2 regions of the Chromobacterium sp. CCUG 30098 genome follow, and region 1 is predicted to be linked to the other one. Evidence: predicted binding sites of a transcription regulator. Region 1 holds the regulator's gene; the other holds the start of a gene.
What was found. Region 1 encodes NrdR, which represses ribonucleotide reductase genes. Its sites were predicted from a motif close to AAANACNATATATNGTNTTT; they were not measured.
Positions count from the first base shown of each region.

Region 2: the regulator NrdR is predicted to act here: its motif matches at 8,807-8,826, upstream of QUG03_RS18500 (ribonucleoside-diphosphate reductase subunit alpha).

Region 1 covers NZ_JAUCGS010000007.1:148,872-164,280, reverse strand. Annotated here, with positions in the region: gene ilvD (dihydroxy-acid dehydratase) at 1-325, shown strand, start outside; gene QUG03_RS16615 (hypothetical protein) at 1,075-2,154, shown strand; gene QUG03_RS16610 (LysR family transcriptional regulator) at 2,228-3,145, opposite strand; gene QUG03_RS16605 (pirin family protein) at 3,338-4,039, shown strand; gene QUG03_RS16600 (hypothetical protein) at 4,248-4,835, opposite strand; gene glyA (serine hydroxymethyltransferase) at 5,131-6,378, shown strand; gene nrdR (transcriptional regulator NrdR) at 6,506-6,964, shown strand; gene QUG03_RS16585 (GNAT family N-acetyltransferase) at 7,024-7,563, shown strand; gene ribD (bifunctional diaminohydroxyphosphoribosylaminopyrimidine deaminase/5-amino-6-(5-phosphoribosylamino)uracil reductase RibD) at 7,567-8,691, shown strand; gene QUG03_RS16575 (hypothetical protein) at 8,916-9,563, shown strand; gene QUG03_RS16570 (nuclear transport factor 2 family protein) at 9,617-10,006, opposite strand; gene QUG03_RS16565 (carboxypeptidase M32) at 10,298-11,791, shown strand; gene QUG03_RS16560 (alpha/beta fold hydrolase) at 12,094-12,972, opposite strand; gene QUG03_RS16555 (MFS transporter) at 13,173-14,789, opposite strand; gene QUG03_RS16550 (GMC family oxidoreductase) at 14,882-15,409, opposite strand, start outside.
Region 2 covers NZ_JAUCGS010000009.1:34,006-49,414, forward strand. Annotated here, with positions in the region: gene QUG03_RS18465 (hypothetical protein) at 1-749, opposite strand, end outside; gene QUG03_RS18470 (hypothetical protein) at 1,218-1,844, opposite strand; gene QUG03_RS18475 (AAA family ATPase) at 1,828-3,231, opposite strand; gene QUG03_RS18480 (ribonucleotide-diphosphate reductase subunit beta) at 3,307-4,386, opposite strand; gene QUG03_RS18485 (hypothetical protein) at 4,406-4,630, opposite strand; gene QUG03_RS18490 (hypothetical protein) at 4,644-5,030, opposite strand; gene QUG03_RS18495 (DUF6841 family protein) at 5,216-5,596, opposite strand; gene QUG03_RS18500 (ribonucleoside-diphosphate reductase subunit alpha) at 5,845-8,700, opposite strand; gene pgeF (peptidoglycan editing factor PgeF) at 9,332-10,087, opposite strand; gene rluD (23S rRNA pseudouridine(1911/1915/1917) synthase RluD) at 10,077-11,180, opposite strand; gene QUG03_RS18515 (outer membrane protein assembly factor BamD) at 11,179-11,970, shown strand; gene QUG03_RS18520 (hypothetical protein) at 12,113-13,627, shown strand; gene QUG03_RS18525 (P-II family nitrogen regulator) at 13,688-14,026, opposite strand; gene purL (phosphoribosylformylglycinamidine synthase) at 14,175-15,409, shown strand, end outside.

The sequences.
Region 1 (15,409 bases):
GCTGACCGACGGCCGCTTCTCCGGCGGCACTTCCGGTCTGTCCATCGGTCATGTGTCGCCGGAAGCGGCCGAGGGCGGCGCCATCGGCCTGGTGGAAGAGGGCGACCGCATCGAGATCGACATCCCCGGCCGCTCCATTCGTCTGGCGATCAGCGATGAAACCCTGGCGGCGCGGCGCGCGGCGATGGAAGCCAAGGGCCGCGACGCCTGGAAACCGCTGGGCCGCGACCGCGTGGTCAGCCCGGCCTTGCGCGCCTACGCGGCGATGACCACCAGCGCCGACACCGGCGCGGTGCGCGACGTGACGCAAGTCGAACGCCGTTGATATTTGTCATATTTCCTTAACCGGTTTCTGGATAGGATTCGGGCCGTGCGGTTTTTTGCCGCGCGGCCCATTGTTTTTTGGGGCGCAGCAACCATCTGCTCCTCATTCGTCCGCCGCTGCTTTCCACTGGCGCGGCCCCGTCTCTCCCCAGCCTCCCGGTTTTCGGCGGCGTCTTAGTCTTGTTCATTTGTTTTCGAATCCAACAGTTCCTTCCCGCTTGCTTTCCTAGATTTTCACAAACGAAATCCGTTCTAATGCCATTAATCATATGCTTGGTCTGTTTAAATCTAAATGGCATTGTTTGAGACTAAGATTCGGCTGGGGCGGGGCAGGGGCGAGATGGGGGTGAAGAAGAAAACGGAGACGCTGATCGGCGCCGGCAGGCAAGTTCCCTAGCTACACGGATTTTAATAATTCTATTGATTTAACAGAAGCTTAGCGTTTGCTTAGCATGGGGCGTCGCCGGAAAAAGGCAAAAAAAATGCGCGGTACCGTTAGGTCCGCGCCAAGTCTACAAAGGAGAAATAGAGGAGAAACTATCAAGAAGCAATTGCTGCATCTCAACGAGAACGAATTATCCAGATTGCGGTATCGAGTGTCAACATGTTGTTTTTCGCAAATGTGTGAAATTATAATTTTCTGTCGCGCATCTGGTACATCGCGGCCGAGGCCGCCGCTGTCGCGGCGCACCATGGCTGTCACAGCTGTGCCAAAATAGCGGTTTTCCGATTGCCGCAGGATTCCCCTTCATGGACGCCGTACGCCACACCCTTCCCGATCCTCGCCAGTACCACCCGCAAGTGGCGCTGACCAATATGCTGATCCACAACGCCCAGTCGGCGTTGAACGCCAAGACCGAGTCCGATCGGGAAATGTGGTTCTCCGCGGTGCGCGACGCGATGGCCGAGATGCTGGCGCGCGGCGAACTGCTGTCCATCTCGGTGGCGCTGGCCATGGTGCCGTCTCAGCAATGCTATCAACTGGTGTGGGACGCGCTGCGCGACGCGGTGGAAAACACCGGCGGCGGCTGCGCCATCGTCTTCGCCATGCCGCTGGTGCTGGTGGCCGGCAGCAAGAACCAGACCACGCTGCCGGGCGAGATCGCAGATGTGGCCGGCCTGAACCAATTGCTGCGCGAGCACGGCGTGTTCGCCGCCGACGCCGACGTCGCCCTGGGCGGCGCGCTGCTGCACCCGGACAGCGTGGTGGGGCTGGACTCCGCCCAGCTCTATAAGCTGAACCGCGATCCGGCCCATGCGCGCGCGCTGCTGCCGCAACAGCCGGCGCCGGTCACGGTGAAGGAAGAGGGCGTGTTCCTGCGCTACCTACTGGGCGTCGCGATCCAGCCGGAAGGCGCCGAGCCGCCGCTGCGCCTGGGCGGCGCGGTGGGCGCTTGGGGCATGCCGCTGATGAAATTCCTGGGCGAGCAATTGAAGGCCGAGGGCGTGACGCTCTTCCCTATCGCCCGCCCGCCGATGCCGGCGATGCAGGCGATGGTGGCCGGCAACTACGCTCGCTTCGAGGTGGCGATGCAGGTATTCGCCAGCAGCCAGATCCGCAGACTGCGCGAACTGAACAAGGAGCCGGTGGCCATCCTGTCCGCCCACGACAACGGCGAACTGCACATCACCCTGTCCGCCGAAGGCGACGAGCGCAACTGGGAAGCCTTCGTCTGGCCGCTGGCGGCGCTGGACACTGTGCCGCTGATCGAGGAAAGCTTCCGCGAACTGATGGCGGAATGCCATGTGCGCGAAGTGCATGTGCTGGCCGAGCTGCATCCGGACAGCAAGGACGGCGTGCCGCTGTTCTTCACCGCCGACGATTTGTAAGCCTCGTCCCGCCTTGTTCGGTGATCACGCCCCGCCTCGAGCGGGGCTTTGTCATTGCGCTTATCGTTAGCCGCTAACGGCAATCCGCCCACGGCGCGACGGCCAGCCGCGCCGCCAGGTAGTCGATCAAGGCCTGCACCCGCGCCGGCCGGCTGCGGCCCGGCGGCGTCAGGATGTAGAGCGCGATCGGGTCCACCTGCCAATCCATCATCACGGTTTCCAGCTCGCCGGCCTGCAAGTCCCGCCAGGCCAGAAACTCTGGCTGCAAGGCCAGGCCCAGGCCGGCGCGCAGCGCCGGCGTCAGCGCCTCGGCGTTGTTGACCCGCAGCGTCGAAGGCATTTCCAGCGCGAATTCGCCTTGCTCCGCGTGGCGAAAGCGCCAGAACTCACCGCCGGGCGCGTTGCTGTACAGCAGCGCGCGATGCGCGGACAGCTCGCGGGGATGGCTGGGCCGGCCGTGGCGCGCAAAATACGCTGGCGAGCCCACCAGCAAGATGCGCACTGAGCACAGGCGACGCGCCAGCAGGCTGGAGTCGGCCAGCGAGGCGATGCGCAGCGCCAGGTCCAGGCGCTTGGTCATCAGATCCACTTGTTCGTCGCTGAAATGGAAATCCAGCTCCACTTCCGGATGCCGCGCCATGAACTCTGGCAGCAGCGGCGCCAGGTGGGACAGCCCGAAGGACATCGGCGCGGTCACCCGCACCGGCCCGCGCAAGCTGGTGGATTGCTCGGCGATGTCCGCCTCCACCGCCTCGCCTTCCGCCAGGATGCGGCTGGCCCGCTCCAGCGCGGCGTGGCCGGCCTCGGTCAAGGACAGCCGCCGCGAGCTACGGTGCAACAGCATGGTTTTCATCCGGGCTTCCAGGCGGGAAATCGCCTTGGACACCGTGGCCTGGGACAGCGTCAGCTCCGCGGCGGCGCGGGCGAAGGAGCCGCATTCCGCCACCTTGGCGAAAATCGCCCAGGCTTCCAGATCGGGCAGTCGTTTCATAAGTAGGCAGGAGTTGGATAGATTGATTCCAATTTTAGCGTTCAAAAATCAGTATGGCGCATTGATTGCATCAAAAATGGAAAGAATGCTATTCGATCCCTCGGCTTATCAGCCCCTGGCCCGCTGCGTATAGTGGCTGCATCGGACGCGTCGCCGCGCAGGCGGCGCCTCGCCACAATATCGGAGGACCATATGATCGAGCATCGTCCCTTCGCCGCCTTGGGCGGCGCCCATCATGGCTGGCTGGACGCCAAGCACCATTTCTCCTTTGCCGAATACCACGACCCGGCGCGCATGCACTGGGGCGCGCTGCGGGTCTGGAACGACGACGTCATCGCGCCGGGCGCCGGCTTCCCGCCGCATCCGCACGCGGACATGGAAATCGTCACCTATGTCCGCGAAGGCGCGATCAGCCACCGCGACAATCTGGGCAACCAGGGCCGCACCGAGGCCGGCGACGTGCAAGTAATGAGCGCCGGCCGCGGCATCGTGCATTCCGAATACAATCTGGAAGCCGTCGACACCCACATCTTCCAGATCTGGATCATGCCGGAGCGGCGCGGCGGGGACCCGTCCTGGGGCAGCAAGCCCTTTCCCAAGGCGGACCGCTCTGGCGCCTTCGTCGCGCTGGCCAGCGGCATGGACGGCGACGATCAGGCCTTGCCCATCCGCGCCGACGCCCGCGTGTTGGGCGCCACCCTCAAAGCCGGCGAAAGAGCGGACTATCCGCTGGGCGCGGAGCGCCGCGGCTACCTGGTGTTGGCCCGCGGCCGGGCGGAAGTCAACGGCGTGGCGCTGCAAGCCCGCGACGGCGCAGCGATTAAGGATGAAGCGCTGTTGCGCATCGTCGCCAGCGAAGACGCCGAGCTGATTCTGGTGGATAGCCGAGAGTGAGGGAATGAAAGACAAAGCGCCGGGTGTCCGGCGCTTTTTTCAAACCACGCGCAGTTTGCGCGTTGGCGGTTTCTTCGATGATGGTGGGTTGGATTCCACCTTGACTACAGTTCCTTTGGAACAAGCCTCACCGAGATCATGGCTTAGCTTAGCCAAGCTGTGGGCGGTGCTCTGGGACACATAGACCCGCTTCTTGGCATTGGGTGATTTAACGCTGTTTTTCATAGCCGATATACCCCGTATCCTCAAGCCCCGCGTTGTGGATGGCGCTAAAACCCAGTTCTTGTATGAGCAGGTGATTACAGTGACAAACTCTATCATAGAACCTGCCAAGCCCCGGAGCCGGCTTGTAAAAGTACTGCCTTGTTTCAGATACAAGCCGACTATGGTAGACAACAATTTCAAGTAAATGTTGCCCAAAACTGAAAATTTGGCGGGGGTTGTCCAGGCGCCATGAGGCCGGCTCGTAGATATGGTCGCGGCTGATAGCGTCGGCTCGCATGAACTTTACCAACCGGCTTGTGCGTATATCGGGTTCAAAGTCATGCGCCCAAGTCCGGATAAAGTCACGTACCTCCTGCTCATCGTCTCCAGGCACTTCTCCCGCCAGGCTGGCAAAATACATTAGGTAGCGGTAGGCGCTAAAAACAAATGGCACGACTTCGAAGAAGCCATCGGCATGATGGGCTAAGGGGACACGGTAGATATTCCCCACCCACGCGGAGCGCTGATCCGGCGTGGGCGCACCTGCGAACCACTCCGTGGGCATGGCTTGGTTTTGCTCCAGCCAAAACATTCATCTTTCTCCACTGAGACGAACCATTGGAAGAGGGCGCTTGCCACAAGAGTGAGATGCAAGCAAGGTCGTAGCCCTTGCAAAGCGATCCATGGGCGCTTGGCATTGTTGCTTTATCCAATGCTGGGCTGCAAATCGCTGTGGCTTTGTCCCTTTATCGGTGGGGTGTGGGGGCGATGGAAGTGGCGCGCAGGGGCTTGTCGTTGCCTCTCGCAATTGCTTCACGTTAAGGATTTCGCTCCGGCATTTCGTGTAGAATGCCCGCATCGTTAACCCTTTGATGGATGAGTCAAAGATGTTCGCTGCTGACCAGACGATTGCCAAATTCGACCCCGAACTCGCCGCCGCCATTGCGGCCGAGTGTCAACGCCAGGAAGATCACATCGAGTTGATCGCCTCGGAAAACTACACCAGCCCCGCGGTGATGGAAGCCCAGGGCTCCCAACTGACCAATAAGTACGCCGAAGGCTACCCGGGCAAGCGCTTCTACGGCGGTTGCGAACACGTGGACGTGGTGGAACAGCTCGCCATCGACCGCGTCAAGCAGCTGTTCGGCGCGGAATACGCCAACGTGCAGCCGCACTCCGGCAGCCAGGCCAACCAGGCGGTGTACTTCTCCATCCTGAAGCCGGGCGACACCGTGATGGGCATGAACCTGGGCCACGGCGGCCACCTGACCCACGGCTCCCCGGCCAACCTGTCCGGCAAGATGTTCAACATCGTCGCCTACGGTCTGAACGACAAGGAAGAAATCGACTACGACGACATGGAACGCGTAGCGATGGAAACCAAGCCCAAGCTGATCATCGGCGGCGCTTCCGCTTACGCGCTGCGTTTCGACTTCGAGCGCATGGGTCAGATCGCCAAGAAATGCGGCGCTTACTTCATGGTGGACATGGCGCATTACGCCGGTCTGATCGCCGCCGGCGTTTACCCGAACCCGGTGCCGTTCGCCGACTTCGTGACCTCGACCACCCACAAGACCCTGCGCGGTCCGCGCGGCGGCATCATCCTGGCCAAGGCCGAGTTCGAGAAGAGCATCAACAGCAATGTGTTCCCGACCCTGCAAGGCGGCCCGCTGGAGCACGTGATCGCCGCCAAGGCCGTGGCCTTCAAGGAAGCGCTGCTGCCCGAGTTCAAGGTGTATCAGGAACAAGTGCTGAAGAACGCCGCCATCATGGCCAAGACCCTGGGCGAGCGCGGCGTGCGCATCGTATCCGGCCGCACCGAGAGCCATGTGTTCCTGGTGGACCTGCGCGCCAAGGGCCTGACCGGCAAGGCGGCCGACGCGCTGCTGGGCCGCGCCCACATCACCGTGAACAAGAACGCGATTCCGAACGACCCGGAAACCCCGTTCGTGACCTCCGGCATCCGCATCGGCTCCCCGGCCATCACCACCCGCGGCTTCAAGGAAGCCGAAGCCATCCAGGTGGCCAATCTGGTGGCGGACGTGCTGGACAACCCGAACGACGACGCGCTGATCGCCCGCGTGGCCGAGCAAGCCACCGCGCTGTGCCATCGTTTCCCGGTGTACTCCAAATAAGCCAAGCTGGTCTCGGCCGCTGAAAGACGCCCCCAGGGGCGTCTTTTTCATGGGCGGGCGATAGCGGCATTAACTTGACTGCGCATTGCTGATAACATCCCTACATTGGAACCCTTAGGATTAAGTCATGAAATGCGCGTTCTGCGGCAATGCCGATACTCAGGTAATCGACTCCCGCGTCAGTGAGGACGGCAGCAGCATCCGGCGGCGGCGGCGCTGCCCGGTGTGCGAGAAGCGTTTCACGACCTTTGAAACCGCCGACGTGCGTATGCCGCAGGTGGTGAAAACCGCCGGCCACCGTTCGGAATTCGACATCGAGAAAGTGCGAACCAGCTTCCTGCGCGCGCTGCACAAGCGCCCAGTGCCCACCGCCTTGGTGGACGAGGCGATAGACCGCATCTGTCACAAGCTGCTGCAATTGGGCGAGCGCGAAGTCTCCAGCCGCGAGATCGGCGAAATGGTGATGAACGAACTGGCGCGCCTGGACAAAGTGGCTTATGTGCGTTTCGCCTCGGTGTACCGCAGTTTTCAGGATGTGTCCGAGTTTTCCGACGCCATCAAGGAAATCCAGAAGTCTTCGCATTGACCGACCGGCGGGCGGCTGGAGTAGACTGCTCTATTCTTCCGTCATCGCAGGTGCCCTCCATGGTAGAACCCCTGCCTTCCAATGTTTCGCTGCGCGCGCCGGAGCTGTCCGACGCGCCGGCGCTGTTCGCGCTGATCAACGCCAACCGCGACGCGTTGCGGCCGTGGATGCCGTGGGAGCCCCTGACCCGCTCCGAGGCGGACTCCCGCGCTTTTCTGGAATCCGCCGCCGTCGGCCGTCAGATCGGCAAGGCCTATACTTGGCTGGTATTGCGCGACGGCGCGCTGGCTGGCGTTTGCGATCTGCACGCCATCGACGATTTGAACCGCCACGCCTTCGTCGGCTATTGGCTGGACCGCCGCCAGGTGGGGCAGGGCGTGATGCAGGCGGCGCTGCGCCTGTTGCTGGCCGAAGCCTTCGGCCCCTTGGGTCTGCACCGGGTGGCGATAGACGCGGCGGCGGACAATCATCGCAGTTGCGCGGTGGCGGAGCGGCTGGGCTTCCGCTACGAAGGCGTGCTGCGCGAGTACTTGTTGTTGCAGGGCCGCTATTGCGACGCCAGGCAGTACAGCCTGCTGGCTCAAGAATGGAAGCAATGAATCATGAATTATTCCGCCGATGACCATCGTCACATGCAGCGCGCGTTGCGGCTGGCCGCCGCGGCCACCCGCCGCGCCGCGCCCAACCCGGGCGTGGGCTGCGTGCTGGTGCGCGACGGCGCGGTGATCGGCGAGGGCGCCACCCTGGAAGTGGGCGGCGATCATGCGGAAATCCAGGCGATCAAGGACTGCCTGGCGCGCGGCCTGTCCCCGCGCGGCGCCACCGCCTACGTCACGCTGGAGCCGTGCAGCCACCACGGCCGCACCCCGCCGTGCGCGCGGCGTCTGATCGACGAGGGCGTGGCCCGGGTGGCCGCGGCGATGGTGGACCCCTACCATGAAGTGGCCGGCCGCGGCCTGGCCATGCTGCGCGCCGCCGGCATCGCCGCCGACGCCGGGCTGATGGAAGCCGAGGCGCGGCAAGTGCATCGCGGTTTTCTGTCGCGCGTCGAGCGCGGCCGCCCCTGGGTCATGCTCAAGGCCGCCGCCACGCTGGACGGCAAGACCGCCTTGCTCAACGGCCGCAGCCAATGGATCACCGGCCCGGAGGCGCGGCGGGATGTGCATCGCCTGCGCGCCGAGCATTGCGCGGTGCTCACCGGCAGCGGCACCGTGCTGGCCGACGATCCGCAACTGACGGTGCGGGAAGTCCCCTGCGAGCGCCAGCCGCTGCGGGTGGTGCTGGACAGCGATCTGCGCACGCGGCCGGAACAGCGCATCTATCAGGACGGCGCTACCTTGCTGGCCACCTGCGATCACGAGGCTGCGCGTTTGGAGCCCTACCGCGCCGGCGCGGAGCTTCTGAGCTTGCCGCGGCTGGCCGACGGCCATGCCGATCTACCGGCTTTGCTGGCGGCCTTGGCGCAACGCGGCGTCAATATGCTGATGGTGGAAGCCGGAGCCGGCCTCAACGGCGCGCTGCTGCGCGCCGGGCTGGTGGACGAGATCGTGCTCTACCTGGCGCCGTCGCTGGCTGGCGATGCCGCGCGCGGTCTGTTCGCCTGGCCGCCGCTGGAAGACCTGGCCGACAAGCAGCGGTTGAGCATACGCGACGCGCGCATGGTGGGTGCGGATTTGCGCCTGAGCCTGACGCCGGTCTTGGCGGCTGCTCAAGGTCCCGCGAACTAGGGCGAGACAAGGCGAGGATGGCCTCCGCGCTTGGGAAAATGACCACGTCGCCGCGAATCCCGTCTGGAGTCTGCAACATTTCTGTCCGAAAATAAGAGCAGTTCGCCCGCTGTGCGCATGACGTGTGACGGTGGGCGCGAACGCACGCTCAGGACGGGCCGCCAAGAACGGCTCGCTTTCGCATTCGGGGCAGTCGCGGCATCCGGGAGGGCTGGGGAAAGGGCATGAGCGATTTGAAGGCGGCGCTGGAAGCTTATATGCGATTGTTGGCGCGTCAGGGTGCGCCGGCTCAGGTGATCGACGAAAGGCGTCGCATTCTGGAACTGCTGTTGCCCTGGCTGGACGGCGTCGAGCGCAACGCGGAAGGCTTCCGCGGTCCTTGTGAACGCCTGCTGCAGGCCTGCTCGCCGGACGAGCAGGTGCTGGCGCTGACCTGTACCCGCGAGTTCTATTACTTCTGGCTGGGCGATACCAAGAAAGTGGTGGAGATCACCGCGCGCAGCGGTTTTTCGGTGCGCAATGTGCGGGTGTGGCTGGAGACGGATTGGGAAGGGCTGCTGACGCGGATGGAGCGCGACGGCTTCTCCCGCTTCCCGCCGTCGCTGGGCCTCTACCTGGGCAAGCTGTTCGAGGACGGCATGTCCGAGCCGGACATCCATCTGCGCGAGCGCCTGCTCAAATCCCTGCTCTATCTATTGGACGGCCAGCCCATCCAGGGCGACAGCTTCCGCATGATGGTGGACGCGGTGTTATTGCATCTGCGCGAGGCGGAGCTGAAAAACACCTTTTTGCTGCTGGTGCGCGAGTACTTCTATTACTGGCACCAATTCCCGCAAGCCCAGGCGCGCAACGCCGGCCAGCCGGCGGCTTGAGGCGGACTGACGGGCCCGCTATTTCATCCCCCAACGCTTCCGTTCCCGCGGCCTCAAGCCGGCTGCGCGGCTTCCAGCCTGGCCCGGCCCGGCAAGCCCGCGCGCCAGGCCGGCGGCGCTTCGGCGCTGGCCCAGTATTCCTCGATCTGGCTGATCAGCCCGTGTTCCAGCGTGAACAGGGAATTGGCGAAGAAGCGCGCCTCGCCGTGGTCCACCTGCGCCACCACGTGCCAGCGGCCGTCGGCCAGTAGATTGTCCTGCAGCAGGCGTATGCTCCAGCCCTCCGGATAAACGCGGTTGACGTGGACGATGGCGTCCGCGCCGCGGAAGCACTCGCCGCTGCAGTGCCACAGCATCACGGCGTCGTCGCGCAGCAGGCGGCGCGCGCGTTCCCAGTCGCGGTCCTGGTAGGCGAGAAAGAGTTGGGCGGCGATGGATGGCATGATTTTACCTCATGCTAGTCATGGGGTTTTGATAATGTACAAAATCAAAACTCTTGTCAATACGCGGCTTTGGCGGGTTTTTGGGCGGAAGTTGTCAGATCAAATAGTCTGATGGCATCATGCTTTGGCAAGTGGAGCGTGTTTACGATCTCGCGAGCTGGGGCGAGACCAGGCGTTGTGGCTGAGAAAGCGGAAGGAGTAGCGCTAGATGAGCATTCTGCAGCGGTTCTCAACACCGTACCGCCGACGCGCAGCAGATCGTAAATCGGTTCTTTATAGAGAGGAGACAAGATGACGCACACATCCGCCTACCAGGCTTTAACCCACACTTTCGCCCGCCTGCACCGCTTTAACCACCTCGGCGCCATCGCCGGCTGGGATCAGGCGGCGATGATGCCGAGCAAGGGCAACGACGCCCGCGCCGCCGCGCTGGCGGAGCTGGGGGTGCTGACCCACGGCATCATCACCGCGCCGCAGCTGAAGGAGCAGCTGGACGCGGCGGAGCAGGAAAACCTGGACGAGCTGCAACGCGCCAATCTGCGCGAGATGCGCCGCGAATGGGCGCAGGCCAATCTGCTGCCGGCGGAGCTGGTGGAGGCCAAGACCCTGGCCGGCGCGCGCTGCGAGCACGCCTGGCGCAGCCAGCGCCCGGCCAATGACTGGAAGGGCTTTCTGGAAAACCTGCGCGAGGTGGTCAAGCTGTCGCGCGAAGAGGGCCGCTTGCTGGCCGAGACCAGCGGCGGCGGCCGTTACGACGCGCTGATGGACAAGTACGAGCCGGGGATGAAGAGCGCGGAGATCGAGCGCATTTTCACCGAGGTGAAGTCCTGGCTGCCGGGCCTGATCGAACGCGCGCGCGCCAAGCAGGCGTCGGAAACGGTGATCGAGCCGGTGGGGCCGTTCGCGGTGGCGCAGCAGCGCGCCTTGGGCGTGGAGGCGATGAAGCTGCTGCGCTTCGACTTCGACGGCGGCCGGCTGGATGTCAGCAGCCATCCCTTCTGCGGCGGGGTGCCGGAAGACGTGCGCATCACCACCCGCTACCGCGACGATGATTTCGTCCAGAGCCTGATGGGCATTGTTCACGAAACCGGCCACGCTCGTTACGAGCAGAACCTGCCCAAGGACTGGCTGGAGCAGCCGCTGGGCCGCGCGCGTTCCATGGGCATTCATGAGAGCCAGAGTCTGTCCTTCGAGATGCAGCTGGGCCGCAGCCCGGCCTTCCTGCAGTTGATCGCGCCGCTGATCCGCAGCCATTTCGGCGAGCAGCCGGCGTTTGCGCTGGAAAATCTGCAAGGCCTGTACAGCCGGGTGCAGCCGGGTTACATCCGCGTGGACGCCGACGAGCTGTGTTATCCGGCGCATGTGATTCTGCGTTTCGAGATCGAGCGCGCGCTGATGGACGGCGAGATCGAGGCCGAGGACATCCCGGCGCTGTGGGACGAGAAGATGATGGCCTATCTGGGCGTGGACACCCGCGGCAATTACCGTAACGGCTGCATGCAGGACATCCACTGGACCGACGGCGGCTTCGGCTATTTCCCCAGCTACACGCTGGGCGCGATGTATGCGGCGCAGTATTTCGCCAGCCTGCGCCGCGCCGAGCCGGAGCTGGACGCGCAGGTGGCGGCCGGCAATCTGGAGCCCATCTTCAACTGGCTGAACACCCATATCTGGAGCCAGGGCAGCCGCTGGAGCACGGACGAACTGGTGCGGCGCGCCACCGGCGAGACGCTGAACCCGGCGCATTTCAAGGCGCACCTGGAGCGGCGTTATCTAGGCGTTTGAGTTTGTGGAAGGCAGATGAAAAGCGCGGCTTGGCCGCGCTTTTTTTTGATCCGCTAATCAAACCCCTGATCCTGCGTTGCGCCTCCTTGTCGTACCACTTGTACTGCCTGCGTCGGCGCGCCTTGGCTCAGGTTCTCTGCGAGGTTTTCTTAGAACGTGTTTACGATCTCGCGAGCTAAGGCGAGACAAGGCGAAAACGGCTGAGAAAGCGGAATGTACTCGTGGTACATGAGCATTTCGAAGCGGGTTTCAACGCCGTATTGCCGACGCGCAGCGGAGCGTAAACAGGTTCTTAGCGGCTCTTATTGGGGCTGACTGAAAAACGCGTGGATCGCCGCCGCTAGCGCTTCCGGCTGCTCCCATTGCAGCATGTGGCCGGCGTCGGCGATCACGGTTTCCTGGAGTTGGGCGAAACAGGCGCGCCGCTGCGTCATGCTGGCGGCCACGCTCTTGGCCAGCGGGTGGTCGTCGGTGTCGCCGCCCAGCGCCCACAGCACCGGCGCGCTGATGCGCTGCCAGCAAGCCATCGCTTCTTCCAGCCGGTACAGCACCGGGTTGACCATTTTGTGGCGCGGATCGGCGCGGTAGTAGAGGCCGTTGTCGCGCTGGCGGGTCAGTTCGCGCGCCAGCCATTGGGCGCGCTCCGGCGTCAGCCTGGGGTTGCGTTCCAATAGTTTGGCGGCCACGGCGTCCAGCGACTGTAAATCGCCGAACTCCGGCGCGGTGCGGGTTTCGCGCAGCCAGCGCGCATAGCGGCCCGGCGCTTCCGCCGGCTTGGTGGCGGCCAGGCCGAAGCCTTCGGCCAGCACCAGCTTTTCTATGCGTTCGGGGCGGATGCCGGCGTAGATGCCGGCAATCATAGCGCCCATGCTGTGGCCCAGCAGCTTGACCGGCTGTTGCGGCGACAGCGCGTCCAGCAGCGCGTCGAGATCGGCCAGGTAGTCGGGGAAGTAGTAGCTGCCGTCGTTCCAGTCGCTGTCGCCAAAGCCGCGCCAGTCCGGCGCCGCCACTTGCCAGCCGTCCGGCAGCGCGTCCACCAGGAATTGGAAGGTGGCCGAACTGTCCATCCAGCCGTGCAGCAGCACCAAGAGCGGCGCGTCGCGCGGGCCCCAGCGACGCAGATGATAGCGGTGGCGGTTGAGGGTCAGGGTTTCGGACTGGCTGAGGCGTTGAATCGGCATGGCGGCGCGGGTGTTGGGATGAAAGCCCCAGTCTACCCAGAAACACGGCGAACCGGGAGGTTCGCCGTGCGGATGGGAAGGGCGCTTAGAGTCGCTAACAAAACCGCGCAGCGTACCTGAGCCAAGGCGCGCCGACACAGGCAGTACAAATAGTACGACAAGGAGGCGCAACGCAGGGTCAGGGGTTTTGTTAGCGAGTCTTATTGATGGATGTCGGCCTTATGAGTCTCCTTCAAGCCCAACAGGCAGACGATGAAGCTGACGCTGTAGACGATGACCGGATACCACAGGCCGTAGAGGATGTCGCCGGTGTAGACCACCAGCGAGAAGGCCACGGTGGGGAACAGGCCGCCTATCCAGCCGTTGCCGATGTGGTAGGGCAGCGACATCGAGGTGTAGCGGATGCGGGTGGGGAACAATTCCACCATGGTGGCGGCCAGCGGGCCGTAGACCATGGCGGCGATCAGGCTGAGCAGCACCAGCACGGCCACCACCATCGGGTAGTTGATCTTGTCCGGGTCGGCCTTGTCCGGATAGCCGGCCTGCTTCAGCGCGGCCAGCAGCGCTGCCTTGTTGAAGCCGGTCAGCGTTTGTTCGCCCACCTTGATCTGGGTTTCGCCGCCGGCGGGCGCCGCCTGGCGCTGGTAGGGCACGCCGTTCTTGGCCAGCAGGGCCTTGGCCTGGTCGCAGCTGCTGCTGAGCTTGGCCTTGCCCACCGGATCGAACTGGAAGCGGCAGCTGGCCGGGTCCGCCACCACCACCACCGGCGCCTGGCGCGCGGCGTTGGCGATGTCCGGGCTGGCGTAGGCGGTCAGCCATTTGAAGGCGGGAAAGGTCAGCAAGGCCGCCAGCAGCAGGCCGGTCAGCATCACCGGCTTGCGGCCAATGCGGTCGGACAGATAGCCGAAGTACAGGAATAGCGGCGCGGCGATCAGCAGCGACATCACCAGCAGCTGGGTGGCGATCTGCGAATCGACCTTGAGGATCTGGGTGAGGAAGAACAGCGAGTAGAACTGCGCGCAATAGAAGGTGACCGCCTGGCCGCCGTTGATGCCGAACAGCGCGGTGAGCACGATGCGCAGGTTCTTCCAATTGGTGAAGGATTCGGTCAGCGGCGCTTTGGAATGCTTGCCCTCGGCCTTCATTTTCAGGAAGGCCGGCGATTCGTGCATGGACAGCCGGATCCAGGTGGAGATGGCCAGCAGCGCCAGCGACAGCAGGAAGGGCAGGCGCCAGCCCCAGTCGTCGAAAGCCGGGCCGGTGAGTTTGCGGCAGGCCAGGATCACCAGCAGGGACAGCAGCAGGCCGGCGGTGGCGGTGACCTGGATCCAGCTGGTGTAGGCGCCGCGTTTGTGATCCGGCGCGTGTTCGGCCACGTAGATGGCCGCGCCGCCGTATTCGCCGCCTATCGCCAGGCCCTGCAGCATGCGCAGCACCACCAGCAGGATGGGCGCGGCGATGCCTATGCTGGCGTAGCCGGGCAGCAGGCCCACCAGGAAGGTGGACACGCCCATGATCAGGATGGTGGCGAGGAAGGTGTATTTGCGGCCTATCATATCGCCCAGCCGGCCGAACAGCAGCGCGCCGAAGGGGCGTACCAGGAAGCCGGCGGCGAAGGTCATCAAGGCGAAGATGAAGGCGGTGGTTTCATTGACGCCGGCGAAGAACTGCTTGCTGATCACCGCCGCCAGCGCGCCGTACAGGAAAAAATCGTACCACTCGAAAACGGTGCCCAGCGACGAGGCGAAGATCACTTTGCGCTCGGAGCCGCTGATCGCGTGTCCCGCCGTGGCGGCGGGCGTCAGGGTGCTGCTCATGGTGCTGTCTCCTCTTGGTGTGGCTTTGCGACAAGTTGTGGGGCGGGAAGTGGGCTTCCTCTGTTTGGATGGATTCCGATGTCGCGCGGCGCTCAGTCCTGCGCGGCGCGGTCTTGCAAAATCATGCGGGCGGCTTTTTCCGCGATCATCAGCGTGGGCGAGTTGGTGTTGCCCGAGGTGATGGCGGGCATGATGGAAGCGTCCGCCACTCTCAATCCGGATAGTCCGTGAACGCGCAGTCTGGCATCGACCACCGCCTCGGTATCCTGTCCCATTTTGCAGGTGCCGACCGGATGAAAGATGGTGGTGCCGATGCGGCCGGCGGCGGCGGCCAGCTCCGCATCGCTCTGGGCGGCGAGGCCGGGCAGGTATTCTTCCGGCCGGTAGCGCGCCAGCGCCGGCGCGGCGACGATGCGCCGGGTCAGCCGCAGCGCGGCCACCGCGACGGCGCGGTCCCGCGGGTGGCTGAGGTAGTTGGGCTGAATCAGCGGCGCGGCGTCCAGGCCGGCGCCGCCAATGGCGACCCGGCCACGGCTGAGCGGACGCAGGTCGCACACCGAGGCGGTGAAGGCGGGGAAGGGGTGCAGCGGCTCGCCGAAGCGTTCCAGCGACAGCGGCTG
Region 2 (15,409 bases), on a different contig from region 1:
TCAATTTGGGAAATTATTGTGTCTATTAATGAGTTCGCTCCCCCTCCAATGTCGCCTGCTTTTATTTGTGCTGCCAATCTCCTGAAATTTCCGAACTTATCTATCTCACTAAATAAGATGTCCCTACCGTACTCTTTCGGTCCATGGTTGTGTCTGACATGGCAATACCCCATGGCTATTAGCAAGGGTATTATTAATTCTTTTGTTAATTTACTCTCTGACACAGAGTGTTCTTTATTCCACTTAAATCCAAATATTTTGGATTCAGCATCATCTATCAATTCGGATGTTAATAGCAATTTTCTTTGAAGTAATTCAAAAATGTCTTCATCGGAATCTGTTAGATCCGCATGTATATATAAGTCGCCATTCTCAAAATCAACTTTTAATTCTTGGCAATATTTTTCACCAGCTATAATTGAATACACTTCTCGATATACTGCTTTTGTTACTATGGTGTCATCCCAAATATCTGGTTCATCACAAAACGATATGGTCAAGGAGAATTTACCGTCTGCACGATATATGTAGCATCTCCTTGCATTTTTAATTTTTATATCTTCGAGGAAATTAATGTTTAATATGAAAAGATCGGGGTATTGCGATGTGGATACTCCCTTTAAGTCGCCAAGCTGGCATGTTGCCTCACTTTCTATTTTGTCGTTATATACTGTAAGTTGAATCTTCTTTCCATTTATTAATGCTGATGGCGGAGAAGGTATAATTTCAAATCCTTTTGTGGTTTTCATGGTGTAGCGATTAACTGTGGCTTGAGGTGAGCTAGCCAAAGCTTTGCAAGGTGGTGAGTGTAATTAAGTGAAATGAATTTTGGCAGTGTTGTGTATTTTGTTCATCAGTTTTTTATGTTTTGTGAGGGTGGTATATAAAATTTTGTTAAGTCGTGAATTGATTGGGTTGTGTATGGATTTCTAGTCAGTGTAAGTTAGCTTTCGAAATTAGACTTAGGAGTTTTAAGCTCAGAGTTGCAAGAGGGGCGGCTGAGTAATGCACTTAATTTGTCCGCTGGGTGTAACCAGTATGTAAACGAAGTAGGTGTTAAAGTGCAACTGCATTATTTCTACCGTGTAGTGAATTTTGAAATTCACAAGTTAATAACGATCTGCCATGCATTGCTATTGCATGATAGGTCTTGGCTGCAAAAAATCAGTATAATCTACAATTTTTTACCCATCTTGGTGAGTTGTGAACTTCCTGTTTTATAAGGCTAAAGATATATTTTCCCGTAAATTTTTATGGGATTTTGTTTGAGAGGCGAGGCCATTTGTTGGTAAGTTTTGAGCAAGAAATGATCTTTTTTGGGAGAATTTTTTTTTGAATTTTTCCAATCTGCTTCCGCTAAGTTCGGAAGCTTCAATGAGTTTTTTTAAGAGATATTCTTTGGGGTTTTTAATGTGCTCTACGGATTTTGGGCTTGGTAATTTTAAATTTATTCTACAATCAATATTTTCGGCGGCCTTTTTTATGGCTATTTCATCAAGCAAAAGCCATGCTTCCATTTCTTTGACAGGTATGAATGGAATAATTTTATACTCCCCATTCAAGTGGGCCGTTTGTTGTCTTATTTCAAGTTCTCGTGCATCAACTCCTACGCTATCGCCATCCCTGTGAATTACTATGTAGTTAACATTGGGTTCAAGCGCGATGGCCGCATCTACTTTTTCTCTTATAGTTCTGCCTGGAGGAGTGGGGAGCTGGGATAAGTCCATTTTTACGGCAGATGCCTCATCTGCGCCAAGCTCAATAAAAAGAGATTCAATATGCCCTGTTAGCATTAAATCTGACGGACCTTCTGTAATGAATAAAAATCTAGCATGCATAATCATATCCCTCCATACCAGTCAGAGAGAGTTGCGCATGCTTTGGCTTTGCTAGATAGCTTAATATGCTTCCAAGACCAATCTGGGAATTGTCTTTTTTTGCTCTCCAGGTATTTTTCAAGTGAAAGCATCTAATGGTAGAGGCGGTTCTGCCAAAAGGGTTTTTGATTTTTACTACATCTGTAAAAATTATATCAGCAGGTGGGGTCAGCTGAACGAGCAAAGGGGAGTGTGTTGCAATTATAAGTTGGCGCATTGGATTGTTCTGGCTTGGTGATTCTAAAGGATCAACCGCTAGCTTTACAAGTAGTTCTAGCATGGATTGAATTTTGGCCGGATGAATCCCATTTTCTGGCTCCTCGAAGCAAAGGAGGCCTTTAAATTCAGGGTCTTGTGACATGATGCACAAAGTCAGAAATCTAAGTGTTCCGTCAGATAATGCTCTTGCTGGTAAAAAAGCTCCCGCACGCTCCTTTACTTCTAATGTGAAGATTTGTCTTGCGGTGTCTGGCTCTACTCTTAATTCTTGAACAGGTATAATTTCTGATAAATTCTCTGCAATTTTTTCATAGACAGATGGATCAGATTTATATAGCTTAAACAGTGTCGCAGCTAGATAGTCGCCGTTTTGAGTGATGCTTCTTGGGTCATGCATCTTGTTTGATCGGCGCATTGCACTAGGTTCAAGAGCGAGAAATCGCCACGACTGCATTTCTCTACGGGTTGCAAGAATTGTCGGTAGGGAGGATGTGTTGGTATTTCCAATTACCGTTTTTATTGCACCACCTGCGGGGAACTTTTGAGAAGGCTGTCCCCTGCCTCCGCTATCTTGGTGTACATTTACCGTTTGTTGTCCATCCTCATTCTTTGTGCTAATAAATGATGCACCTTTTCTTTTGTTTATAATAATTACGTCTCTAAATTTTCCAGCACTTAATGGAAACTGTAGATTTTCCACTGCATCGCTTTTTTTTCTGTGCACTAGCGATTCAGATATCATGTAAACTTTAGCTTGACTGAACTGTTCGCTAGGGGCGTCGTAACCAAGTTCTATTTCATATCTTAAATATGATGATGAGGCAGATGCAGGTCTGCCAAAATCATCTACGACATTTAGATCAACAATCATTTCTGCAGCAATTTTCATTCTTTCCATACGGTCAGTTCCATCTGTATAGAAAATGTCTGCTGGGTCAGAGTTGATGCCGTCATCTCTAATTAAGGTCGCAGCGCTTGTTATTGGATTGTCACATAATAATGATAAAAATCGAATAAGATCGAATATGTTTGATTTGCCAACTCCATTTAATCCAGCGATACAGTTTTTAGGGCCAAAGTCTATCGAGAAATCCAATAGGTTTTTAAAACCATTTGCCTCGAGTCTTGTGAGCATTTTATTTTTCCATTAAAAAAGGCACACTCGAAAGTGTGCCTTTTGCATAAAATAATGTCAATGAGCTATGTCAAATCAATCCCAGCTCAAAGCCCCGCCAGTCTGGTACTCGGTCACCCGCGTCTCAAAGAAGTTTTTCTCTTTCTTCAAGTCGATCATCTCGCTCATCCACGGGAAGGGGTTGTTCACGCCGGGGTAGAGCTGGTCCAGGCCAATCTGCTGCATGCGGCGGTTGGCGATGAAGCGCAGGTATTCCTTGAACATGCTGGCGTTCAGGCCCAGCACGCCGCGCGGCATGGTGTCTTCGGCGTAAGCGTATTCCAGTTCCACCGCGTGTTTGAACAGTTCGGTGATCTCGGCTTTGAAGCTTTCGGTCCAGATTTCCGGCTGTTCCAGCTTGATGGTGTTGATCAGGTCGATGCCAAAGTTGCAGTGCATGGACTCGTCGCGCAGGATGTATTGGTACTGTTCCGCCGCGCCGGTCATCTTGTTCTGGCGGCCCAGCGCCAGGATTTGCACAAAGCCCACGTAGAAGAACAGGCCTTCCATGATGCAGGCAAACACGATCAGGGATTTGAGCAGCTTCTGGTCGTTTTCTAGCGTGCCGGTCTTGAAGGCCGGGTCGCACAGTACGTCGATGAAGGGGATCAGGAATTCATCTTTGTCGCGGATGGATTTGATTTCGTTGTAGGCGTTGAAGACTTCGCCTTCGTCCAGGCCCAGGCTTTCCACGATGTATTGGTAGGCGTGGGTGTGGATGGCTTCGTCAAAGGCCTGGCGCAGCAGGAACTGGCGGCATTCCGGGCTGGTGATCTGGCGGTAGGTGCCCAGCACGATGTTGTTGGCGGCCAGGGAGTCCGCGGTCACGAAGAAGCCGAGGTTGCGCTTGACGATGCGCATTTCGTCTTCGGTCAGCTGGCCGGTTTTCCACTGTTCGATGTCGCGCTGCATGTTCACTTCTTGCGGCATCCAGTGGTTGGCGCATTGGGCCAGGTATTTTTCCCATGCCCATTTGTGTTTGAAGGGCACGAGCTGGTTGACGTCGGTGGTGCCGTTGATCACTTTTTTGTCCACCACGTTGACGCGGCCGGCGGCGTTGGCGCCCGCGGAGGGGGCGGCCGGTTTGGTTTCGATGGTGTCGTCAAAGTTCAGCATTAAGGGCTCCTGTCTGGATTTACTCCGCGTCCGGCGCGGTGATTTGGGGCGGCAGCGGCTGCTTGTCGCCAGCCAGGCTGGGGCTGAGCGGCAGGCTGCTTTTGCGCAGTATTTGTATCTGGCGCGGCGCGGCGACAAGTGCCGGCACCGGGTCCAGGTCCACGTGCAGGCTGCCCAGTTTGCGGTAGCCTGCGTCTTTGCCATTTTCGCCATGGCGGGCGATACAGAATGCGGTGGCGCTCATGAGCGGCGTCCTTTCAGAAGCGCAGCTGTTGGCTGAGGCGGTGGATCAGCTGGCGTTCGCTGCTTTCCTCCTGCTCCACCTGGCTGCCGCGCGGCTGCCGCAGCTTCAGCAGCTGGCGGTATTGCCGGTTGGCTTGTTCTATGTCTTGCTTGAGCAGCTCTATTTGCTGCTGCAGTTCTTCCGGCTGGCAGTACACCACCAGCGCGTCCGCTTCCACCCAGGCTTTGCGCCATACTTTTTGGCGCGGCAGGCGGCGGGCTTCGTTGAACAGGTCCTTCCATTCGCAGGGCGGGGCCTGGTTCAGCGTCAGGTACATATTGAACAGCACAAACTGCTTGTCGGGGTTGTGGGTTCTTTGTTCGCAAAACCCGTTGATCCGGATGTTTTCAAACGTTTGCATCTGACCTCCTGCTGAAGCCTGGCTTGTGGCGGCGGGGCCGTGGGCCTCGTCATCCTGGAACCTGCTCAAAGCCGGCTGCGCTCGCTGGCCGGGCCTTGAACTGCTTCCGTCCGCCCGCATCGCGGGCCGGCGGCGCTTCCATCCCGAAGCCGCCTGGGGGCAAGCGGCTTGAGGCTGGGGCTGCCTTACTGCTGCGGCGCGTCCTGGTATTGGACCAGGCCGTAAATCTTCCACTCGCCGTCCACCCGTTTCAGGTGGTAGCCGGTGCAGTATTCCCAGGCCGGCTGGCCCTGGCGCTGCACAATCCAGCGCACGCGGGCGCTGGCGGCGTCTTCGCCAAAATTCAGCACGCTGTCCAGCTGGTGGCGGGCGCTGGCGAAGCCCTGGCTGCGGTACCACTCCAGCAAGGCGGTGGTGGTGTCGCGCAGCGATGCCATGTCTTCCCAGCTGGTCAGGTCGCCCTGGTGTATGGCGGTGAAGGGCACGGTGAAGTGCGCGGTCACCTGGGGCACGTCCAGCTGGCTGTAGCCAACGGCGTAGCTGTTAAAAAATTCCTCTATGTTCATCCGGTTTCCCCTGGTTCTGTGTGTTTGCGGCGCCCGCTGCCGTTGCGGTCTGGCGCGGGTTGTTGCTGCGTTCCCCATTGGCCAGCCGTCTGGACGGGCAGGCGGCTGGCCAATGGGTGGGGCGGCCGGATTACGGGGCCATGTCACAGCCGGCTGCGGGCAGGGGGCTGTGACATGGAGCCTGGCCGGGGCCAGGCTAGACCAGCCCCGAGGGGCCGGCCGTTCAAGCCAGGATGGCTGCTTCCGCCTTATTGGCAGCTCTCGCAATCCGGGTTGTCGATGCTGCAGAACTTGGCGTCGGTGGCCGGGGTGTTGTCCACCATGGCTTCCGGTGCCGCGGCCGCTTGGCTGTGGCTGTTGGACACCGCGTTCAGCTCGCCGCCGCGGCCGGTGGATTTCTCGGCGCTGGTGGCGGCCAGGGTGCGTAGGTAGTAGGTGGTTTTCAGGCCGCGCAACCAGGCGTGCTTGTACAGCTCGTCCAGTTTCTTGCCGGAAGCGCCCGCCATGTACAGGTTCAGGGACTGAGCCTGGTCGATCCACTTCTGGCGGCGGGAGGCCGCTTCCACCAGCCAGCGCGGGTCCAGTTCAAAGGCGGTGGCGTAGATGGCTTTCAGCTCGGCCGGCACGCGGTCGATCTGGCCCAGGCTGCCGTCAAAGTATTTGAGGTCGGCCACCATCACTTCGTCCCACAGGCCGGCGGCTTTCAGATCGCGCACCAGGTATTCGTTGGTGACGGTGAATTCGCCGGACAGGTTGGATTTGACGAACAGGTTCTGGTAGGTCGGCTCAATGCTCGCCGATACGCCGATGATGTTGGCGATGGTGGCGGTGGGCGCGATGGCCAGGCAGTTGCTGTTGCGCATGCCGTGGGTTTTCACGCGTTCACGCAGCGCGTTCCAGTCCATGCGTTCGCTGCGGTCCACTTCCAGGAAGCCGCCGCGTTCGGCCGCCAGCAGGTTGATGCTGTCGTGCGGCAGGATGCCGCGGTCCCACAGGCTGCCCTTGTAGGACGGGTAGCGGCCGCGTTCTTCCGCCAGTTCGGTGGAGGCCCAGTAAGCGTAGTAGGCCACCATTTCCATGGATTCGTCGGCAAACTCCACCGCGGCGTCGGAGCCGTAGGCCACGCGCTTCTGGTGCAGGCAGTCCTGGAAGCCCATGATGCCCATGCCCACCGGACGGTGTTTCAGGTTGGAGTTGCGCGCCTTCTTCACCGGGTAGAAGTTGATGTCGATCACGTTGTCCAGCATGCGCAGGGCGATGCGGATGGTGCGCTGCAGTTTTTCGGAGTCCAGGCTGCCGTCCGCTTTCAGGTGGGCGGACAGGTTGACGGAACCCAGGTTGCAGACTGCGATTTCGTCCTCATTGGTGTTGAGGGTGATCTCGGTGCAAAGGTTGGAGCTGTGCACCACGCCCATGTGCTGCTGCGGGCTGCGGATGTTGCACGGGTCCTTGAAGGTCATCCACGGGTGGCCGGTTTCAAACAGCATGGTCAGCATTTTGCGCCACAGGGACAGCGCCGGGATGCGCTTGTACACCTTGAGTTCGCCGCGCTCGCCCATGGCTTCGTATTCTTTGTAGCGCTTCTCGAAGGCCGCGCCGTACAGGTCGTGCAGGTCCGGGGCTTCGGACGGAGACAGCAGGGCCCAGTCCGCGCCTTCCATCACGCGCTTCATGAACAGGTCCGGAATCCAGTTGGCGGTGTTCATGTCGTGGGTGCGGCGGCGGTCGTCGCCGGTGTTCTTGCGCAGCTCCAGGAATTCTTCGATGTCCGCGTGCCAGGTTTCCAGGTAGGCGCAGACGGCGCCTTTGCGCTTGCCGCCCTGGTTCACCGCCACGGCGGTGTCGTTGACCACTTTCAGGAACGGCACCACGCCTTGGGATTTGCCGTTGGTGCCCTTGATGTGGGAGCCCATGGCGCGCACGGAGGTCCAGTCATTGCCCAGGCCGCCGGCAAACTTGGACAGCAGGGCGTTTTCCTTGATGCCTTCGTAGATGCCGTCCAGGTCGTCGGCAATGGTGGTCAGGTAGCAGCTGGACAGCTGGCTGCGACGGGTGCCGGAGTTGAACAGGGTGGGGGTGGACGACATGAAGTCGAAGCTGGACAGCACGTTGTAGAACTCGATGGCGCGCTCTTCGCGGTTCACTTCGTTCAGCGCCAGGCCCATGGCCACGCGCATGTAGAAGGCCTGCGGCATTTCGATGCGGTTGCCGTCCACGTGCAGGAAGTAGCGGTCAAACAGGGTTTGCAGGCCCAGGTAGCCAAATTTCAGGTCGCGGTTGGCGTCCAGCGCGGCGCCCATTTTTTTCAGGTCGTATTCGCCCAGTTTTTCATCCAGCAGTTCGGCGTCGATGCCGTTCTTGATGAAGGTGGGGAAGTACAGCGCGTACTGCTTGGCCATTTCTTCCTGGCTGACGGCTTCGCCCAGGATTTCCAGGCGGATGTTGTTCAGCAGCAGGCGGGCGGTCACGTAATCGTAAGCCGGGTCCTGCTCAATCATGGAGCGGGCGGCCAGGATGGCGGATTTGTTGACTTCGTCTTCGCTGACGCCGTCGTAGATGTTCTTCAGGGTTTCGCTCAGGATGGCGTCGATATCGATGCCGGCCAGGTTCTGGCTGGCGGATTCGATGGTGGCGCGCAGGCGGGCGATGTCCAGCGGCAGCTTGCGGCCGTCTTTGCGCACCACGTTGATCTGCACCTGGGTCAGCGCTTCGCCGCGGGCGGCGCGCTCTTGGGCGCGCTGTTCGCGGTACAGCACGTAGGCACGGGCTACATCATGCTCGCCAAAGCGCATCAGAGACAGTTCCACTTGGTCCTGGATGTCTTCAATGTGGATGGCGCCGCCTTCCGGCTTGCGGCGCATCAGGGCGCTGGCCACTTGTTCGCTCAGCTGGGCGACTTTTTCGCGCAGGCTGGCGGAGGTGGCGCCTTGATGGCCCATGACGGCCAGGAAGGCTTTGGTCATGGCGATGGAGATCTTGACGGGCTCGAACGGCACCACCGCACCGTTGCGACGGATGGTTTTGTACTGGCTGAAATCGGCCTTGGGCGCGGCTGCGCGGCCGAGTTCTGCGGCGGTCTGCCCTTCAAAGGTGGTCAATTGCATGTAGCCCTCGATAAGGTGGGTGGTTGCGTCCTTCCGTTGCTGCGTTTCCCGAGGGGCAGGCCGGCTGTGGACAAATCTGTTGAAAAGCTGTGCGCGAGCTGTGGGTAAACACAATATGTATTGTTTGTAGCTCGCGGAATACCCAAATTCTAGTGTTGAGTATGGGGCAGTACAAGTCTTGACAGCGGAAGATTTAATGGCTGTTTTGGCGCGGACGAGGGGCGAAAGCCCGTGGTTGTTGGCTTTGCGGGGCCTGAGATTTTTTTTGGCCGGCCGACACATTTCATTCTGTAGGCAGGAAACCTTGCTGAAACAAGCCGCAGCGGGGAGGGCGGCGCGGGCCACTAGATGTTGTGGATTTGCATCAGGGCGCGGACGGCGTCGCGCGGGCGGAAATTGGTGCGTAATTGGTGTGTTGGGTTTTTGGCCTGTCTGACCGCGCAATCAATGAAAAGCCCCGCGCGCGGCGGGGCCATGGGGCGGGTGGCTTAGAATGGGTTTACGATCTCGCGAGCTAAGGCGAGACAAGGCGAAAACGGCTGAGAAAGCGGAATGTACGGTTGGTACATGAGCATTTCGAAGCCGGTTTCAACGCTGTATCGCCGACGCGCAGCAGATCGTAAACAGGTTCTTACTCCAGCCAGATCAGGCTGGCCATACGTCCGGTCTGGCCGTCGCGGCGGTAGGAGTAGAAGCGCGCGCGGTCTATCACCGTGCATTCTTCGCCGCCGTAGATCTGTTCCACGCCGGCGGCGTTCAGGCGCTGGCGCGCCAGCGCGTAGATGTCGGCCAGGTATTTGCCGTCGCCGATATCGCTGAAGGCGGCCGCGGCGGCGGGGTCGCGTTCCATGAAGGCGGCGCGCACTTCCGCGCCCACTTCAAAGGCGTCCGGACCGATGGCGGGGCCCAGCCAGGCCATCAGCCGCGCCGGGCGTTCCTGGCAGGCGGCCACGGCGGCTTCTATCACGCCTTCGCACAAGCCGCGCCAGCCGGCGTGGGCGGCGGCCACCACCGTGCCTTCGCTATTGCACAGCAGGAGCGGCAGGCAGTCCGCGGTCATCACCGCGCACACCGCGCCGCTTTGGCGGCTGAAGCTGGCGTCGGCGTCCGGCGGCTGGGCGCCCACCTCGGCCGCGTTCAGCACCGTCACGCCGTGCACCTGGTTCAGCCAGGCCGGCTCCGCCGGCAGTTGCTGGCGCAGCAGCGCGCGGTTGGCGGCCACCGCGGCCGGGTCGTCGCCCACGTGCTGGCCCAGGTTCAGGCTGTGGAAGGGCGCTGTGCTGACGCCGCCGTTGCGGGTGGTGATCAGGGTGCGCACATTGGGCGGCGCCGGCCAGTCGGCCTCCAGCCAGTCCGGCGCTTGCTCGGCGGGCAGCTCAGCGGACATAGATCACCTCCACGTCGCCGTCGTCTTCATCGTCCTCTTCGTCCCAGTCCTCGTCTTCCGGCTCGTCCTGCAACTGCGGCAGCGGCGCGGCGTCGGCGGTGTCGCCGTCTCCGCGCAGCACGTCCAGCAGGTGGCGCAGGTCGTCCGGCAGCGGGGCTTTCCAGTTGCGTTCCTCGCCGCTGGCCGGGTGCACCAGGGTCAGGGAGTAAGCGTGCAGCGCCTGGCGGCCCAGCGTCTTCACCACGGCGGCAACGCCTTCGTCCATCTTGTGGCGCAGGTTGCCGTAGACCGGATCGCCGGCCAGCGGGTGGTTGGCCTCGCGCATGTGCACGCGGATCTGGTGGGTGCGGCCGGTTTCCAGCTTGCATTCAATGTAGGAGTGGCTGGCGAAGCGTTCCAGCACCCGCACATGGGTGATGGCCTGTTTGCCGCCAAACTTCAGCACGGCCATTTTCAGGCGGTTGTGCGGATCGCGGCCCATCTGGGTTTCTATGGTGCCGTCAAACGGCACGTTGCCGTCGGCGATGGCGCGATAGATGCGCTTGACGGTGCGCGCCTGCAACTGGCGCACCAGCTCGGTCTGGGCCGGCAGCGTCTTGGCCACCACCATCAGGCCGCTCGTGTCCTTGTCCAGGCGGTGCACAATGCCGGCGCGCGGCACCTGGGCCAGAGCCGGGCAGTGGTGGAGCAGGCCGTTGAGCAAGGTGCCGCTCCAGTTGCCGGAGGCGGGGTGGACCACCAAACCGGCCGGTTTGTTGATCACCAGGATATGATCGTCTTCAAAGATGATGGGCAGGTCCATGGCTTCCGCCTGGAAGGCCATCTCCTCGTTGCTGCGCATCAGGGTGACGTCCAGCTTTTCGCCACCCAGCACTTTGGTCTTGGGCGCGGCGGGCTTGCCGTCCAGCAGCACATGGCCGTCCTTGATCCATTGCGTCAGCCGGCTGCGCGAGTATTCCGGCATCAATTTCGCCAGCGCGGCGTCCAGCCGTTCGCCGCACAGCGACAGCGGAACATCAAGTTGTTGTGTAGCGGATACCTCGTTTTCCGAGATGTCGCTATAATCGTCCGGGTCAAAGTAAGGATCAGTCATGAAAAGATACGTTGTCGCTGCAATGTTGGTGATGGGGCTTGCCGGTTGTGCAACCACGGAAACCTACGATGAGACTCGCGGCTGGACCGTGGAAAAGCTGTATTCGGAAGCGCATGATGAGTTGAACAGCGGCAATTATACCCGCGCTGTCAAGCTCTACGAAACGCTGGAAGCGCGTTTCCCTTACGGGCGCTATGCCCAGCAGGCGCAGATGGACCTGGCTTACACCCATTACAAGGATAATGAGCCGGAGCAGGCCATCGCCTCCGCCGACCGTTTCATCAAGCTTCATCCCACCCATCCAAACCTGGACTACATCTATTATCTGAAAGGCTTGGTGTTTTACAACGATGATTCCGGGCTGCTGGCCAAATGGGCCGGTCAGGACATGAGCGAGCGGGATCCGCGCGCCGCGCGCGAGGCTTTCGCCGCCTTCCGCGAGCTGGTGACGCGCTTCCCCAACAGCATTTACAAGGAAGATGCCTCCAAGAAGATGGAGCGGCTGCTGGACGCGCTGGGCGGCAACGAGATGCACGTGGCCCGTTATTACATGAAGCGCGGCGCTTACCTGGCGGCGGCCAACCGCGCCCAGGGCGTGGTGAAGAGTTACGCCAACACCAAGTATCCGGAAGAGGCGTTGGGCATCATGGTGGCGGCTTACGACAAGCTGTCCATGCCGCAGCTGCGCGACGACGCCAAGCGCGTGCTGGCGCTGAACTACCCCAATAGCGAATACCTGAAAGAAGGCTGGTCCATCGAGGACATGCCGTGGTGGAAGCTGTGGAAGTAAGCCGACCTTAAATGGTTTGAAAGCCCCCGGAATCCGGGGGCTTTTTGTTTGATGTCGCGCAGGCGCAGCGGGGCAAGGGTTTGAGGGCAATGCCTGCGGGATGATATGGTTTCGCCCTTTAAGCTGATAATCATAATTAGCCATGTCCAAAACCTTCGCCTCCCTATTGGCGCTGGCCGTCTTGTGCGCGCCGCTTGCCGCCGCCGCAAAACCAGACTTCGTCCTATTGAAAGCGCGTTACCCGGAAAAGCTGTCCTACGACGGCTCGGCGCAGCTGCTGAGCGCCGGCGGCGGCGAACTGAACGATTCCGCCATGGGTTTGATCGACGCGCTCAAGCTGCGTTTTCCCTGGCATGAGCTGTGGGCGCTGCGTTCGGCCAATGGCCTGAGCTTGCGTCAGGGGCGCGCGGAGGCGGCCCTGCCTTTGCCCAAGGGCGGCTATTTCACCGCCAGCTATGTGGCGATGTCGCGAGACGGCCTGACCTTGGCTTTTGGAAGCGGCCGGGACGGCAAGCTGGAGGCGGTGCGCTGGCGGCGCGGCGGAGCGCTGGAGACGTTGGTGCCTGCCGGCCAGGCCTGGCTGTCCGGCGTCACCGACATCAGCGCCGACGGCCGCACGGTGATTGGCTGGCTGCTGAGCGATAAAGGAGCCATGCCGCGCGGCTTCCAATGGGTGGAGGGCAAGGGCTTCAGCTTGTTGCCGGAGCCCATGAGTCTGCCGCTGGCGCTGAGCGCGGATGGGGCCGTAACGGCCGGCATCGCCCTGCGCGGCGATCTGGACACGCTGCGGCGGATGCGGCGCATGCAAGATTTCATGAATGAAAGCCCGCTGATGAGCGATGGCGTGGCGACTCAGCTGCATGTTTCCGGCGTCCATCTGGGGCGCGGCGATGTGGCCGGCTACTTCAAGCATGCCGACACCGGCATGTGGCACGGCTTTGTCTGGAACTCGGACGAGGGCAAGCCAAGCCGGCGTGAGTCCTTGCCGTGGCCGGTCGAGGCGGAAGGCAAGATGGATGACGCGCAGCGCGACGCTCAGGTGTTGGCCTGGGCCGGCATGAGCGGCGCAGACGGGAAGATCTTCACGGAAAGCGACGCCGTGCGTTGGCGCGCGGGCGAGGGCGTCAGCGTGATCCGCGCCAAGTCGGTGTTGGAAGGCTTGTCCGCGGACGGGCGCACGGTTTTTGTGTCCTTTGACCGGGAAAACGACCATAGGCGCGCCTTCGTGCAAATCTCGCCGGAGGGCGAGGCGGATCTGGAGGCGGCGGTGCGCGCGGAAACCCGCAAGGAGAGCCTGGGGATGTTCTTGCGTTCGGTTTCCGCAGATGGCCGCCGCTTATGGCTAAGCGCGTCCGCTACGGACGGAGAGCACCCGCTGCGTTTGGAAAACGGCAAGCTGGCGCCGTTCTCGCCGGTGATCGGCGATCTGACGCTGACCGCTTATAGTCAGGACGGCCGCGTGGTGGCGGGCATCTCCACCCAGCCGGAGCAGGGCGGCTACGCCACTTTGCGTTGGCGCTTTGGCGCGCCCAAGACGCAGCGCCTGTTCTGCCCGGGCGAGGAGCGGAGCAGCAGCCACATCGTCATGTCCGGGGACAGCAAGGTGGTGGCCGCGGGGCAGGATACGCATACCTGCCTGTTCGGGCCTTTGGATTAAATGACAAGGCCCCGCGAAAGCGGGGCCTTGGAGAACGGGTTCCGGCGCTTGCCGGTGGGCTTAAATCGCCTGTTCGTTGGTTTCGCCGGTGCGGATGCGCACCACTTGCTCCACCGGGGTGACGAAGATCTTGCCGTCGCCTATCTTGCCGGTGCGGGCGGTGGCGACGATGGTTTCGATGGCGCGCTCCACCAGGTCGTCCGGCAGGATCACTTCCACTTTCACCTTGGGTAAAAAGTCCACCACGTATTCGGCGCCGCGATAGAGCTCGGTATGGCCCTTCTGGCGGCCAAAGCCCTTGACCTCGGTGACGGTCAGGCCGTTGATGCCCAGCTCGGACAGGGCCTCGCGCACCTCGTCCAGTTTGAACGGCTTGATCACGGCTTCAACCTTTTTCATGCTGGAAGCTCCTTGCTGATGAGATGAAATGCTGTCTAAATGCGGATTATTTTATTAAGCGGCGGACATCCGGGCAATTAGCCGCTTAAAACAAACAGTGAATTGCTGTATTATGACGCGCTTTCCTGATACTTGTCGCGGGTGTCTAATGTCTTACCTTACCAAGCTCCGTGGCGGCGTTGCGCTGTCGCCGTTCCGTCTTGAAAAACTGCTTGCCGCAGCCGCCGAAGCCGGGCTGCCGGACCTCAGCATCAGTGCCGAATTCTGGCATTTCGCCGAAAGCGAAACCGAACTGACGCTGGAAGAGCAGGCCACCTTGGGCAAGTTGCTGAGTTACGGCGAAGCGCCGTTGGCCGGCCAGCCGGATGGCGAACTGTTTCTGGTGACGCCGCGATTGGGCACTTTGTCGCCCTGGGCCTCCAAGGCCACCGATATCGCCCAGCACTGCGGGCTGGGAGGGATTTACCGCATCGAACGCGGCACCGCCTTCTGGGTTAAGTCCGCGCAACAATCTTTAAATGAAGAGGCTCGTCATATTTTGACGGGCCTCTTGCACGATAGGATGACGGAAACGGTGTTGGCCTCGCTGGACGACGCCGCCCGCCTGTTTGTCCATCAAGATCCGCAGCCGATGAGCAGCGTGGACATCCTCGCCGGCGGCCGCGCGGCGCTGGAGGCGGCCAACGCCGATCTGGGCCTGGCCCTGTCCGAAGACGAGGTGGAATATCTGGTGGAAAACTTCACCAAGATGCGCCGCAATCCCACCGACGTGGAATTGATGATGTTCGCGCAGGCCAACTCCGAGCACTGCCGTCACAAGATCTTCAACGCCAAATTCATCATCGACGGCGAGGAGCAGGAAAAGTCGCTGTTCCGCATGATCCGGGACACCCACGACGCCAATCCGCAAGGCACGCTGGTGGCGTACAAGGACAACGCCTCGGTGATTGAAGGCGCTTTCATCGAGCGCTTCTATCCGCAGCCGGAAGGCCACGGCTACGCTTACCACAGCGAGCCCACCGATATTCTGATGAAGGTGGAAACCCATAACCACCCGACGGCGATTTCTCCCTTCGCCGGCGCGTCCACCGGCAACGGCGGTGAAATCCGCGACGAGGGCGCCACCGGCCGCGGCTCGCGTCCCAAGGCCGGCATGACCGGTTTCACCGTGTCCAATCTGAACATCCCCGGCTTTGTGCAGCCGTGGGAGCGTTACAGCGATGTAGCGGCGCAATACGGCAAGCCGGAGCGCATCGCCTCCGCCTTGCAGATCATGCTGGAAGGCCCGATCGGCGGCGCGGCGTTCAATAATGAGTTCGGCCGTCCCAATCTGACCGGCTATTTCCGCACCTTCGAAGAAGTGGTGGAAGGCGAGATGCGCGG